3 regions of the Vallitalea okinawensis genome follow, and region 3 is predicted to be linked to each of the others. Evidence: riboswitches for the same ligand, from Rfam matches in the RefSeq annotation. Region 3 holds a riboswitch; each other region holds the start of a gene.
What was found. A riboswitch is a leader RNA that binds a small molecule or an ion and turns the genes downstream of it on or off. The one in region 3 is predicted to bind cyclic di-GMP.
Positions count from the first base shown of each region.

Region 1: linked by a shared signal. The riboswitch ahead of ftsH (ATP-dependent zinc metalloprotease FtsH) and the one ahead of C1Y58_RS13805 (fibronectin type III domain-containing protein) in region 3 are both predicted to bind cyclic di-GMP.
Region 2: linked by a shared signal. The riboswitch ahead of C1Y58_RS05975 (GspE/PulE family protein) and the one ahead of C1Y58_RS13805 (fibronectin type III domain-containing protein) in region 3 are both predicted to bind cyclic di-GMP.

Region 1 covers NZ_PQDH01000029.1:15,889-20,393, forward strand. The annotation lists gene ftsH (ATP-dependent zinc metalloprotease FtsH) at 1-1,741, opposite strand, end outside; cyclic di-GMP riboswitch class I at 1,885-1,977, opposite strand; gene C1Y58_RS25420 (asparaginase) at 2,045-3,037, opposite strand; gene C1Y58_RS25425 (hypothetical protein) at 3,210-3,716, opposite strand; gene C1Y58_RS27120 (J domain-containing protein) at 3,707-4,306, opposite strand; gene C1Y58_RS25435 (DUF5685 family protein) at 4,386-4,505, opposite strand, start outside.
Region 2 covers NZ_PQDH01000002.1:175,176-179,680, forward strand. The annotation lists gene C1Y58_RS05970 (type IV pilus twitching motility protein PilT) at 1-232, opposite strand, end outside; gene C1Y58_RS05975 (GspE/PulE family protein) at 247-1,911, opposite strand; cyclic di-GMP riboswitch class I at 2,137-2,219, opposite strand; gene C1Y58_RS05980 (prepilin peptidase) at 2,318-3,100, opposite strand; gene C1Y58_RS05985 (tRNA modification radical SAM protein MnmL/YtqA) at 3,285-4,226, shown strand; gene C1Y58_RS05990 (DUF4364 family protein) at 4,304-4,505, shown strand, end outside.
Region 3 covers NZ_PQDH01000004.1:184,540-189,044, reverse strand. The annotation lists gene C1Y58_RS13805 (fibronectin type III domain-containing protein) at 1-1,854, opposite strand, end outside; cyclic di-GMP riboswitch class I at 2,022-2,109, opposite strand; gene C1Y58_RS13800 (peptide ABC transporter substrate-binding protein) at 2,386-4,050, shown strand; gene C1Y58_RS13795 (glycoside hydrolase family 2 TIM barrel-domain containing protein) at 4,111-4,505, opposite strand, start outside.

The sequences.
Region 1 (4,505 bases), on a different contig from region 3:
CAGCTTTAATAAGCTTATCTTTATTCTCTTCTAAGATCTTAACGGCTTGTTGATGCTGTTCTTTAATGATCTTCAATGTCTCAAGATCAATTATTCTTTCTGTTTCATTACTACAGTTTCTAACTGGACGTCCATCTAAATAACGAGAGCTTGCTGATTCTAAAGCCATCATATCAAATTCATCTGTCATACCATAGATTGTAACCATACGTCTAGCTGTTGCTGTTGCTCTTTCAATATCATTGGCTGCACCTGTTGAAACTTGATTAAACATGATTTCCTCTGCTGCACGTCCACCTAACATAACAGCTAATTGTTCTTCCATTTCTTCCTTTGTTACTAGGTATTTATCTTCAGTAGGTAACTGCATAGTATACCCTAAAGACCCCTTTGTACGCGGTATAATGGTAATCTTATGCACCGGATCCGCATTTGGAAGTACTTCTGCAACAAGTGCATGACCTATTTCATGATATGCCACAGATTTTTTCTCATGATCAGAAAGAATTCTGTCTTTCTTCACTTTACCAGCTACAACTATTTCAAATGCTTCCTCTAAGTCTTTTTGCTCAACCAATTGTCTACCGTGCTTAACCGCTAATAATGCAGCTTCATTGATGACATTGGCTAACTCAGCACCTGAAGCACCTGAAGTCGTTTTCGCAACGGCATTTAAATCAACACTATCTGACATCTTAACTTTCCTAGCATGTACCTTAAGGATAGCTTTACGACCTTCTAAATCAGGTCTGTCAACAATGATTCGACGATCAAAACGACCTGGACGTAATAAAGCTTGGTCCAACACTTCAGGTCTGTTGGTTGCTCCAAGTATAACAACCCCTTTAGATGAATCAAAACCATCCATTTCAGATAATAGCTGATTTAATGTTTGTTCTCTTTCATCATTACTACTCATATTATTTTCACGACTCTTACCAATAGCATCGATTTCATCGATGAAAATAATACAAGGAGCTTTCTCCTGAGCTTGTGCGAATAAATCACGTACTTTAGCAGCACCCATACCAACAAACATCTGAACAAATTCTGAACCTGAAATCGAAAAGAATGGTACTTTAGCTTCTCCAGCTACAGCTTTGGCTAATAATGTCTTACCTGTTCCAGGAGGACCTACTAGTAAGGCTCCTTTAGGAAGTTTGGCACCAATACTCGTATATTTCGCTGGTTCATTTAAGAAGTCAACCATCTCCACAAGAGACTCTTTAGCTTCTTCCTGACCGGCAACATCATCAAATGTTACACCAGTGGATTGCTCAGCATAGATTTTGGCAGAGTTCTTTCCAAAGGACATAACACCGCCGCCCATACGTTTATCCATTCCCTTCATCATAAAACGCCATAGGAAGAAGAATATTCCCATTGGCAGTATCCAATAGAGCAAAAATTCTACTAGAGCATTGGATTGCTGTGGAATGTACTCATATTGCACACCATACTTCTTATCCCATTCATTAATTCTATTGGCTAGATCTAAATCTGGAAATACATTAGTATAATAGATCTTTTGAGATATGCCGCTATCTTCTTTGACAATGACTTGAAGTGAGGTGCCAGAATATGAAACTTTTTCAATTTTCCCAGTTTCACCCCATTCGATAAATTCATCATAAGTGATATATTCAGTGGTTACCTGCTTAAAGGCATAATTAGCTAAAGACAGAAACCCAAATGCTATGACAAAATATATTAGTGCAATTCTTATCTTTTTATTTTTCATATCGTTAATCTTAATCCTCCTTGAAAGACCTTAGTTTTGTGTAACAAATCCCCTAATTCTCTTCAAAAAGGTAAAAAAAGGGCTTCCTCTAATGAAGAAGCCAAATAAAAGGAAATTTATAGCTTAGGATAAATACTTTTCATTTCGGCAGCCAGGCTACCTTCCATCTTGCCCCCCGATGCGAAAGGCCCTCGGCTTTGCGTCCCTATTTCGCAATAGGTTTGCCTTTGTCACCGAAAAGTATTACTTGCACCCTAAAATCATATCATAAATTTCCATAAAAAGCAACATAAAATTTAGCTACTATACCTTCTTGTATAAATCTTCTTCAAAAATCTCTTTTATTTTATCTACATCTTGTGTTATACCGAGTATTAACATGAGTTTAATTCGGGCTTTTTGTCCCGAAAGATTATCACCTAAAATGATACCTTTATTTCGCAGCTCTCTCCCACCACCATGATAACCATAGGAATCCAAAACTCTTCCCATAGGACAACGAGATACAAGTACGACAGGTATTTGACGCTCAATGGCCTTCGTAATGCCATCAACCATTCCAGGCGGCACATTACCTCTACCCATACCTTCAATTACTATACCTTTATAAGATTGATCCACTAAATAATTGATGATGGTGGAATCCATACCAGCAACCGACTTAATTAAAGCTACCTTGGGTTGAATTTGATCAGTATCGATAATTTGTCGATGCTCTCTTCTTCTATAATAGATCACTTGGTCTTGGTCCACTATACCTAATGGCCCAAAATCCATGCTTTTAAATGTATCTAAACTAAGAGTATGACTTTTTGTAACCTCATCTGCAGCATTAACTTGGTTGTTCATAACTACTAGTGTACCTTTATTCTTTGATTCGTCTGAACATACTGTACAAATTGATGCCGCCAAGTTAGATGGCCCATCATAACCTAGCTCACTACTGTTACGCATAGCACCTGTTACAACAACAGGTTTATCTGAATCTATTATTAGATCAAGGAAATATGCTGTTTCTTCTAAACAATCAGTTCCATGGGTTAAAACCACCCCAGCTATATCTTCTCGAAGTAACTGTTCTTTAGCTATACTAGCTAATTCCAACATCTTCTCAGGAGAGATATGTGGTCCAGGAAACGACCCATAATGGATAGCTTCAATTTCTGCCATCTTCTCAATCCCCGTTACTTTAGCCATTATTTCATGTCCAGATAAGGCAGGTATTGCTGCATGTAATCTTTCATCAACCTTCATTGAAATTGTACCACCAGTAAAAATAACTGCTACTTTTTTCATGCTCTCACCCTCTTATATATATTGAACTAGTACTCATTTTTTTTATAATTAAGGTAATTTCATAAGTACTTTAACTTCTTATAATAATATGTTAATCCCCATGTATAAGAAAGTCATATGTTTTTAAATTACCTCGTTAGTTCAATATGTATTTTTTGTATCAACTAATACCCTATTTAATCCTATTTCTTATGTGTTTGATGTAGTAATGTATAAAATAACCAAACACATAATCATAGCAGAGTAATAAGACTTCCCCAATTATAATCAACCATATATTCAGTTGCAATGGTAACATATACCTCATTATAAAATAAGATAATATTGCTAAAAGATTTAATGTTACAAGTTTAATACCAATTTCTAGTCCCTTTGTATTCTTTGTAAAACAATGTCTTTCTATCAGCTCTTTTAAAATGCTATAAGGACCTAGTATCATTATATAAATTGCTATATCAAATTTATTTGGTACTAAAAAAAAAGCTAATAAGCAAGATGTTATGAAAAACATCCAACTACTACGTATTTCTGTCTCGACAACGACTACCCCTATGATTAATGCCGCCGCGAAGAGAAATATTAAGGTATTGCTTTCGATGATAGAGGCTAAATACAAAAACACTTGATTAATGGCTAATAATATGCCTAATAATGCTATGTTCTTTCCATTTAACAACATGCGATTAAGTCGCCTCCCATGCATTCACAGCAGCAGTCTGCGCATAACAATTGCGTACAGCAACCTAAGTTACTATTTCCACCACCGTATTGATAAGATCTAGTTTGATAAGCATGTTGTCTGTTCTTCAGTCGCTCATAATATTGGCGATATTCTGTATTAGATGGATCCATGTTCATTGCTTGCTGAATAAAGTTTAATCCTTGGTGATGAGAACCCATGTATATAAGGGATACCCCACTCAAGAAATACCATTCAGCTGTACGGTTAGACATATTTTGAAGCATGCTATAAGCCTCTTGGTAGCGTCCAGCAACTATATAGTTACGAATAGTTGCAAAACTACTATCTTGATTACTATAAGACTGGTTATAGTTGTTTTGATTAAAAGTACCATTCCCTTGCTGACCACTCATTAAACTATCATAAGCCTCTTGTACTTCCCTAAACTTTTCTGATGCTAAATCAGCTAAAGGATTATCAACATATTTATCTGGATGGTATTGCTTGGCCAGATTTCGATATGCCTTTTTAATTTCTTCCTTAGAAGCACCTCTTTTGATACCTAATACTTCATAAGGATCTTTCATAACTTCCACCTCAATTTCTTTCATCTAGATAAAACTCAACATTAAGTCAAGTTTATGTGAAGCCCAATCTATTTCTTCTTTATATTAAAGTTTTTGATTCTACGTAATCATTAAGTTCTTCTTCATTAACAGCCATTTGCTCTCTTTTCAAACATGCGTTAATGCGCTTCATAATACCCGAATAGAAGATGTTATCAAT
Region 2 (4,505 bases), on a different contig from region 3:
TAGAGAAAGAGAAATCGCTTTCACCCACATCTAAAAGCATATGTAAATTTCTATCATCAATACATTGCTTGATAAGTTCAAATGTATGATTAGGTGATAGTTTACCGAAATCATCTAACTGCGTTAATTCACCAAGTCGTCTAACTCTTGGGTACGTGCCAACAGATAAATGAATATCAGTAACATCCATTTCATGAGCTTTCATCAATAAATCATTTAACGTAAAATCCAAATCTATATCCTCCTCTAGACAAATACAACACGAGTCATTTCTTCAATGGATGTTTCGCCTTTTAGAACGAGTCGCTTACAACTTTCGAACAATGTATCCATACCTTCATTGACAGCTAGGTTATTGATCTCTTGGGTTGTTTTTCCTTCTGCTATAGCTGCTTTAATCTTATCACTTACATCAAGAATCTCGTGAATAGCTGATCTTCCTGTATAACCTGTCCAATTACAGATATGACAACCAATGGGCTTAAATATGGTTAGGTTTTGATCGACTTTTAGGGTTATCTTCTCCATATTCGTTGCTAAAACCTCATTTTTACAATGTGGGCATAATCGTCTTACCAGTCGTTGTGCAATAACACCTACGATCGCATCCGCTACTAGATAAGATGGAATTCCCATGTCTAATAGTCTAGTAATGGTACTTGCTGCATCATTGGTATGGATGGTAGACAATACCATATGACCAGTGATAGCCGAACGTACGGATATCTCAGCTGTTTCTTCATCACGAATCTCGCCAACCATGATAATATCTGGGTCCTGCCTGAGTATACTTCTTAAGCCTTCTGCAAAGGTTAATCCAGCTTTTGTATTTACCTGTACCTGGTTAATACCAGTAAACATATATTCTACTGGATCTTCTACTGTTACTAGATTCTTATCAACTGTATTTAATTCTTTTAACATGGCATACAGAGTGGTTGTTTTACCACTTCCTGTAGGTCCAGAAACTAGAACAATGCCATAAGGAATCCTCGTAAAACGATTGATAATTATTTTCTCTTCATCTGTAAAACCTAGATGTTCAATGGCTAATAAACTAGCGTTACGATGCAATATCCGCATGACAATTTTTTCACCAAAGGTAGTTGGTAACGCCGAAACACGTAGATCAAACTTTTTACCATCAACTTCTGTTTCAATACGTCCATCCTGTGGCACCCTTTTTTCTGCAATATTCATATCTGCCAGTAGCTTTATCCGAGTGGATATGGCAGAAAAAGATTGGATTGGTATACTCATGACCTTTGTTAATGAACCATTAATTCGATTTCTTACAAAAATCTCTTGATCAAAGGGTTCTATATGTATGTCACTAGCCTTCATGCGAATAGCTTGGGTTATTATTGAGTTAACTATCTTAACGGTTGGAGCATTAGCTATATCATCATTCTCAATAATTTCATCTACAGTGCTATTATCATCTAGTTCTTTAACTAACTCTTCAATAACTTCTTTCGAGGAACCTTCTTTGTAATATCGATCAATAGCTTCTTCAATTTCCTCATCACTACATAAGTGAATTTTGACTGATTTTCGAGTTATGAGTCTAACATCATCTCTAGCTTCCATGTTATAAGGATTAGACACAGCAATATGTAAAATGTTATTTTCCAATCTAAATGGAATGATATTGTACTTCTTTGCAACACTTTGGGGAACTAATTTAACAACAGGTTGCTTAATATCTTCTTTCTCTAATGAAACAAGTGGAACAGATAACTGTTTAGATAAGGTTTCTATAATTTCTTGATCGGTTATGTATTGCAAAGCTACCAGTGCTTTACCAATCTTGCAATTATGTATTTTTTGATAGCTTACAGCTTCCTCAAGACTTTTTTGATCGATTTTGACAGCATCTATTAATAGTTCACCTAATTTTTTTCTTTTCATAATAGTCCCACATTCTATATAATTTCTAATGAAATCAAACCTAGTTTTATCATTTGTCATGTTAAAATTATTTATATTGCTCCATTAAAACGAATTTTTACTTTCAAAACTATTTACTTAATCATTGTTTGTTACACATTTATGTCAATTATGATAATATAAGTTATTACAGATATTATTTTACATTATTTTACAAACAAATAAAAAAGTTGCAGTATTATTGAATACTGCAACCGATCGATCATAGTTAAAAACCTTAGACTCTGGTTTTGCGTCTTAGCTTTTCAGCTAATTTGCCCTTTTTTAATTAAGTTAAACATATTATAATATAATTCTCACTTTATGTAAATAGATATTAATAGATCTTGTTTTGTAGAATTTTGTAATCTAACAGGATTTCTAACAATTAAAGATAGTAATTTACTATTTGCTCACCAAAAATCAGTGCTATTAAGACACCAATGACGATAAAAGGTCCAAAGGGTATCATTGATTTTCTATCAATCTTAACAAAACTTAATAATACTACACCAACTACTCCCCCTATTACAACAGCAAACCACAAAGATATAAGTGTTAATGGCCAGCCTAAAAAGAGACCTAGAGGAATATATAACTTAATATCTCCCATACCTATTCCTGCCCGACCTTTATATATGATTAGTGATAGAATATATATAAGGATTAGTAACGATAATACCAAAACAATCGCTATAAAGCCACTAAATCGACTAAAACCTAAGTAAATACCATAATTTCCAGTAATTATATGATACCCTTGAATAACTAAGCCAATGACTAAACCAAATAAAACAACTTTATTAGGGATGATCATATGCTTTAAGTCAATGAAAAATACCACATTGAGAATACAGCACAAAGTTGCCACTGCAAAAAAATCAATACTTAAACCATAAAGATAAAAGAATAATATGAACTCAATACCTGTTAATAATTCAACTAATGGATATTGAATGGTTATATGCTTTTTGCAGAATCTACACCTGCCTTTTAATAATATATAGCTAAAAAAAGGTATCAGATCATAGAACTTCAGCTGTTTTTGGCAATGTGGACATTTAGAACGTCCATTAGCAATACTTTCTTTCGACGGGATACGATAGATACACACATTTAAAAAACTACCTATGACTAGACCCAAGATAAAAATAAATAAATATATTGTCAATCACCCTTCACGCATTTTTATTTTTAACCCTTATTTCAACCTTATATTACCATAAATTATTATTAATATCAATTTTTTTGCTTAATTTATACGAAATAATAACCATATCCCCTTGCACCCTTCCCTCAAAGATGCTTTAATGATATGTATGGTTTATATACAATCGGAAAATAGGGAGGCTTATATGTATTGGGATGACAAACCTTATTACTCGCTGAGTTATAAATTAAAAGAGAAATATGGGGAAAAAGTATTTAAAATTGCTTTAGATGCTGGTTTTACCTGTCCTAACCGAGATGGTACTATTGACTCAAGGGGATGTATTTTTTGTAGTGCAGGTGGTTCGGGTGATTTTGCCTCTTCTAAACAATTATCCATACACAATCAAATAGAAGAAGGTAAGCTGCGTCTACAGAAAAAATTCAAAGGTGATCAATTTATCGCTTACTTTCAAGCTTATACGAATACCTATGGCGATCTAGACTATCTAAGAAAAGTGTATTTTGAAGCTGCTAATCATCCAGATATAGTCGCTATCTCCATAGCCACACGCCCTGACTGTTTAAGTGCTGAAGTCTGCGAGTTACTAAAAGAACTCAATCAAATAGTCGATGTTTGGGTAGAATTAGGACTTCAAACGATACATGAAGAAAGTGCAGTTTTTATGAGAAGAGGATATACTCTTCAAGTTTTTAATGATGCTGTATCACTATTAACTTCTTATAATTTAGATATTATCGTTCATATCATTTTAGGGTTGCCAGGTGAAAGTCAATCAGACATGCTGACAACAGTTAAATACGTTAGTCATCTTCCTATCCAAGGTATCAAACTTCAGCTGCTTCATGTTCTTAAAGATACGGATTTGGAGAAAGTGTACTTAGATGGTGATTATCAACCCTTAGAGCGAGAGGAATATATCGACCTAGTTATCGATTGTATTGCGAACATTCCTTCTCATATTGTTATTCATCGTATTACCGGTGATGCACCTTGGAAATTACTTGTTGCACCCCGCTGGAGCACAGATAAAAAAAATATTTTTAATCAAACCTTAAAACGCTTTAAACAGAGGGATTCTTATCAAGGTAAGGCATTTCATGCAACAAAAAGTACTTGTAACTGATTACTATTTGTTATACAATATTAATAACGAAAATTTGTTCTAGCGTTAAATACCGCGAAGGTATTGGAGGGATTAATATGACCCAGAATACCCACGATTTAACTGCCAATAAGCTTATACTTCTTTTTCTGCTAAAAAACGTCTCAGGTCCTTTGAGCCAAACGCAGATAACAGATTTTATATTATTCAATAACTACACGGATTATTTTTCTTTGCAGCAATATTTAGCAGAACTTGTTAATGCAACATTAATTGCACAGTCAAAGAATAATAATACTA
Region 3 (4,505 bases):
ATAAACCATAATGGCGTTAGAACTTGTTACGGCTCTAAGATTGGTTGGGGCAGGTAATGATGAATTGATAACAGTATAATCACTCCAATTACTTGGTCCAGCATCACTTAACGTTCTTACTCTAACTTGATATGTAGTGTTAAAATTTATATTCTCTAACATGTATGTGGTTTGTAAGCCTACATCCGTTACTTGATCATTGATCTCTATTTCATAGGAGTTTGCACCTATAACAGTATCCCAAGAGACATTTAATCCATCGCTATTGATTGACAACATGAGATTTTGAGGTGCATCTGTGGTACTGGATTTTAAGATTTCTTGACTCCAATTACTTTGAGTATCATCATTCATAGCTCTTATTTGATAGGTATGTTGGCTATTAGAATCAATGTTTTCATGAACTACCGTAGAGCTAGTTGTACTATTGACTTGTCCATCAATTTTTATTTCATACGATGTAGCACCCTCAATGACTGCCCAATTAATCTCATAATTTAATTCATCTTCACTATTAATTTCATTGATCTGAATAGAATGTGGTGTTTCTAGTAATGTATAGACGTTGATGTACTCTGTCCATGGACCATTACCATAGCTATTGATGGCACGAATACGATAAGTATGTAACGTATTGGTTTCTAACTGCTGGTGTAAATAGCTTGTGCTATCATTAACTTCAACTAGTAAACTGTCTACCTCTAACTCGTATAAGGTTGCACCGGCTACGGACTCCCAACTGACTAAAATTTCTTCCGTCTGCGGATCTGCCCATATGCCAGAAGATGAATCCGGTAATGTTGAATAGGCTACCGTTTCAGACCACTTTCCTGTTCCACTGCTATTCTTTGCTCTTACGCGATATGTATATTGAGTATTTGCTGTTAAGCCTTCATCAGTATAACTATTTGTATTTGCTTCCATGGGTATCCCAAATACTTCTACATCATAGCTATCTGCTCCATTAACAGTATCCCAGTCTAAAGTGATTGTGCTTTTCGTACTACTTGCCTGTATATTCTTTGGTACATCTGGTAAAGTTTCTATGATGTACTCTTCAGACCATTTACCTACTAATCCATATTCACTCAATGGTCTTATTTGATAGGTATGAGTTGTACCTGCTTCTAAACTAGAGTCAGTATAATCCAATTGATTTTCATCTAAAATTGTACTTTCTCCATCCATTTTTAGCTCATAACCAGTTGCTCCTTCTATAGAATTCCATTTTATATATATTTGATTTTCAGTTGCATTCCACTCTTGTAAAGAGGTCTGACCAAATAGATTTTCATCACCATAGAAGTAATAACCCGATAAGTACCCAGATACTTTATCCCATGGTGCATAAGTTACACTATCATTAAAAGAATAATCGTTAGTTTGATCTAGGCTTCCGCTACCTTCTTGAATGATTCTAAATGAAAATGTCTCCATATCCCCAGGATTAAATACATCCCCTTTATCATCAAAAGTAATTCTCAAATAATGGGTAGCACCTTCTATTGGATTTTCTAGTTCTATCACTTCAATGTCCATAAGTGGCTGATTGAAGTTATTCAATGATATGTTGGTTTCACCTTCAATAGAAAAGAAATATCTGAGTTCTAATTCTGTTAAATCAATGGATGCCGTCCCTGTATTCTCCATCTTGAACTCAGGATTGATTTTCTTTTCCAATTGCTTATCTTCTGCATTGTAGGTTTCGATTTGTATACTTCGATTAGTAAAATCTCCTTCAACTAATTCGTCACCACTTGAATCATCTGGTTTCTTTGCATCCAGTAATTGAAAACTACTAAGTAAAATGATTGCCGTTAGTACAAAAGATATAATGGCTTTAAATGTCTTCAATTTCATTCCTCCTTGAAATCTATTAAAAGAACAAATGTGACTAAAGTCACTTATAGTAAGCAAGCAATGATCAATGCTTACTTTATGCTACTCATACGCCTAAAACATTAATATTTTAGACAAAAAAAAAGTGTGCAACTGCACACTAAAGCATAAAAATGCTCTTTAATGGCAGCTTGGCAATCATAGTCATTATATGACCTTAGACCCATAGCTTTGCGTCCTTATCTTTCAATAAGTTTGCCTTTTTTCATTTTTTACAATTATATGATTATATTGCTATATTAGCATTATATATTATAGTTATATAATATGTCAATATTTACTACATTTCTTGCTATTATTTCAAATTGAAACATAAAATCTTTAATAGCAGTCTCTCAATTGTCATTACCTCTAAGATGCAACTGCCTTTAGCCTCAGAAGATATTTTATAGAGTTGAAGTGAAATAAACTTGCTATTGATCGTGTTATTTCATTGATACTGGTGGCATATTATGTTAATATTTGTATATAAAGGAGGAATAGCTTATGAAATTTCGTAGGATTTTTACCAAAACATTAGTAACTGTATTAACATTAAGTATTTTCCTGGGAGGTAATATCCAGGTAAGTTCTAAGGAATCTAGTAGAGATATTATAAGGGTCGATAGTGGTTTTGAAAACTTAAATCAATCATTAGAAGATGATGAAAGATTATATCTCCAGAAAGGAGAACCTTCTACTTTAGATATAAATAAGGGATATGATTCAGCTACAAGATTTATTTTAAATAATGTATCAGAAGGTTTATTCTCATATGACCATAACAGGAGAATTGTAGCTGGTGTAGCTGATAGCTATTCATTATCCGAAGATCAATTAAGTTATACTTTCTACCTTAGAAAAGACGCAAAATGGAACGATGGCTCTCCTGTTACAGCACATGATTTTGTATACTCATGGCAGCGTTTATGTGACTTTGAAGATCAAGCAAAAGCATTGTTAACTGCTGCTAATATTAAAAACTATAAAAATGTATTAGAGGGTAAATCACCTAAAGAAGACTTAGGTATAAAAGCTATAGATGATTATACACTAGTTGTTGAGCTTGAGAATCCTGTCCCCTATTTTCTTTCACTACTAACTCAACATAATTTTGCACCAATAAAAAAAGATATGGTTATAGCTTCTGGAGATAAATATGGTACTGACTTAGAATATATCGCTTATAATGGCCCATATATAATTTCAGATTGGGATAAAGGCAACTATTTATTACTTACAAAAAATCCTTATTATTGGGGAAGTGAGTTTATTGATGTTGAAAATATCAACGTCTTAGTATATATAAAATATGGCTATGATGCTTTTCTATATAATATAATTGACACTACAAAGCTTTATTATGATGATTATGTAAAAGCTTACATGTATGGCCTTACTCCTATTAGTACCAAAAATGATGCTATGTTTTATTTAAAATTTAATCAAAATGATACTTTACTCCAAAACGAGAATGCAAGAAGAGCTATAGCACTAGGATTTGATAATAGCTACATAACTGAATTAACACAAACCGGACATGCTGCTAATTACTATGTACCATCGGGATTTTTTAAAGATGAAGATGGTGTAGATTTTAGACAAAATAATAATGAATTCCTTCAATATAATGAGGATTTAGCATTAAAATTTTGGGATCAAGCTAAATCAGAGTTAGGTATTCAAACTTATACAATGGAACTACTGACTTTTAATACCTATCTTAGTCAGTTCATAGCTATTTATATTAAAGAAGAATTAGAAGATAACTTACCTGGATTAACAGTCAATATTGTACAGCAACCATCTGATATAAAACAAGAATTAGAAAACACAGGTCAATATACTTGCAGTTTTGCAGGATGGGGAATGGACTATAATGATCCATTATCTTATCTTGAGATATTTAGTTCTAATTCACCCTACAATGATGTAGACTACAATAGCCCTCTTTATGATACTATTATTCAACTCGCCCAATCTTCATCAGCCCTTGATGAAGATGAAAAATGGGAGCTTCTCAAAGCTGCTGAAACTCTATTATTACAAGAAGATGTCGTTATTAAACCCATTTACCAGCAAGGTAATTACTATCTAGTCATGGATCATATTAAAAACCTTATCCAAGATTACGGTATGAATGACTCATTGAAGTTCGTAATAATTGAATGATAAATGAAATAAAACCTCCGTTATATATAAAATAATGATAACGGAGGTTTCTAGAATTACTTAAATAGCATCTAAATCAATTTGTTCTGAGTTTACCCCCTCTGTTATAGCTTTAAGTCTAATCTTACCCTTTTCGCAAGTAGATCGAATATAAACCAATAGCTTACCATTATAAGTTTTTCTTTCTTTTGAGCTATATGGCTCTAAATCTGAAGGATCACCATTTTCTATGCCAAGAATCTCACCAGGTCCTTCAATGTCAAACTTAATTATATCATTAGCAAAATAAGATAATTGACCATTCACATCGATGATTTTCACTTCAACATGAGCAATATCTTCACCCGTTGATTCTAAATATTCAACATCTGAAGACATTTTAATCCTATCACCCTCTCCACTAGTATTTAGTTCACACTCACATACACTCTCTTGATCTATCTTACCTACACCCT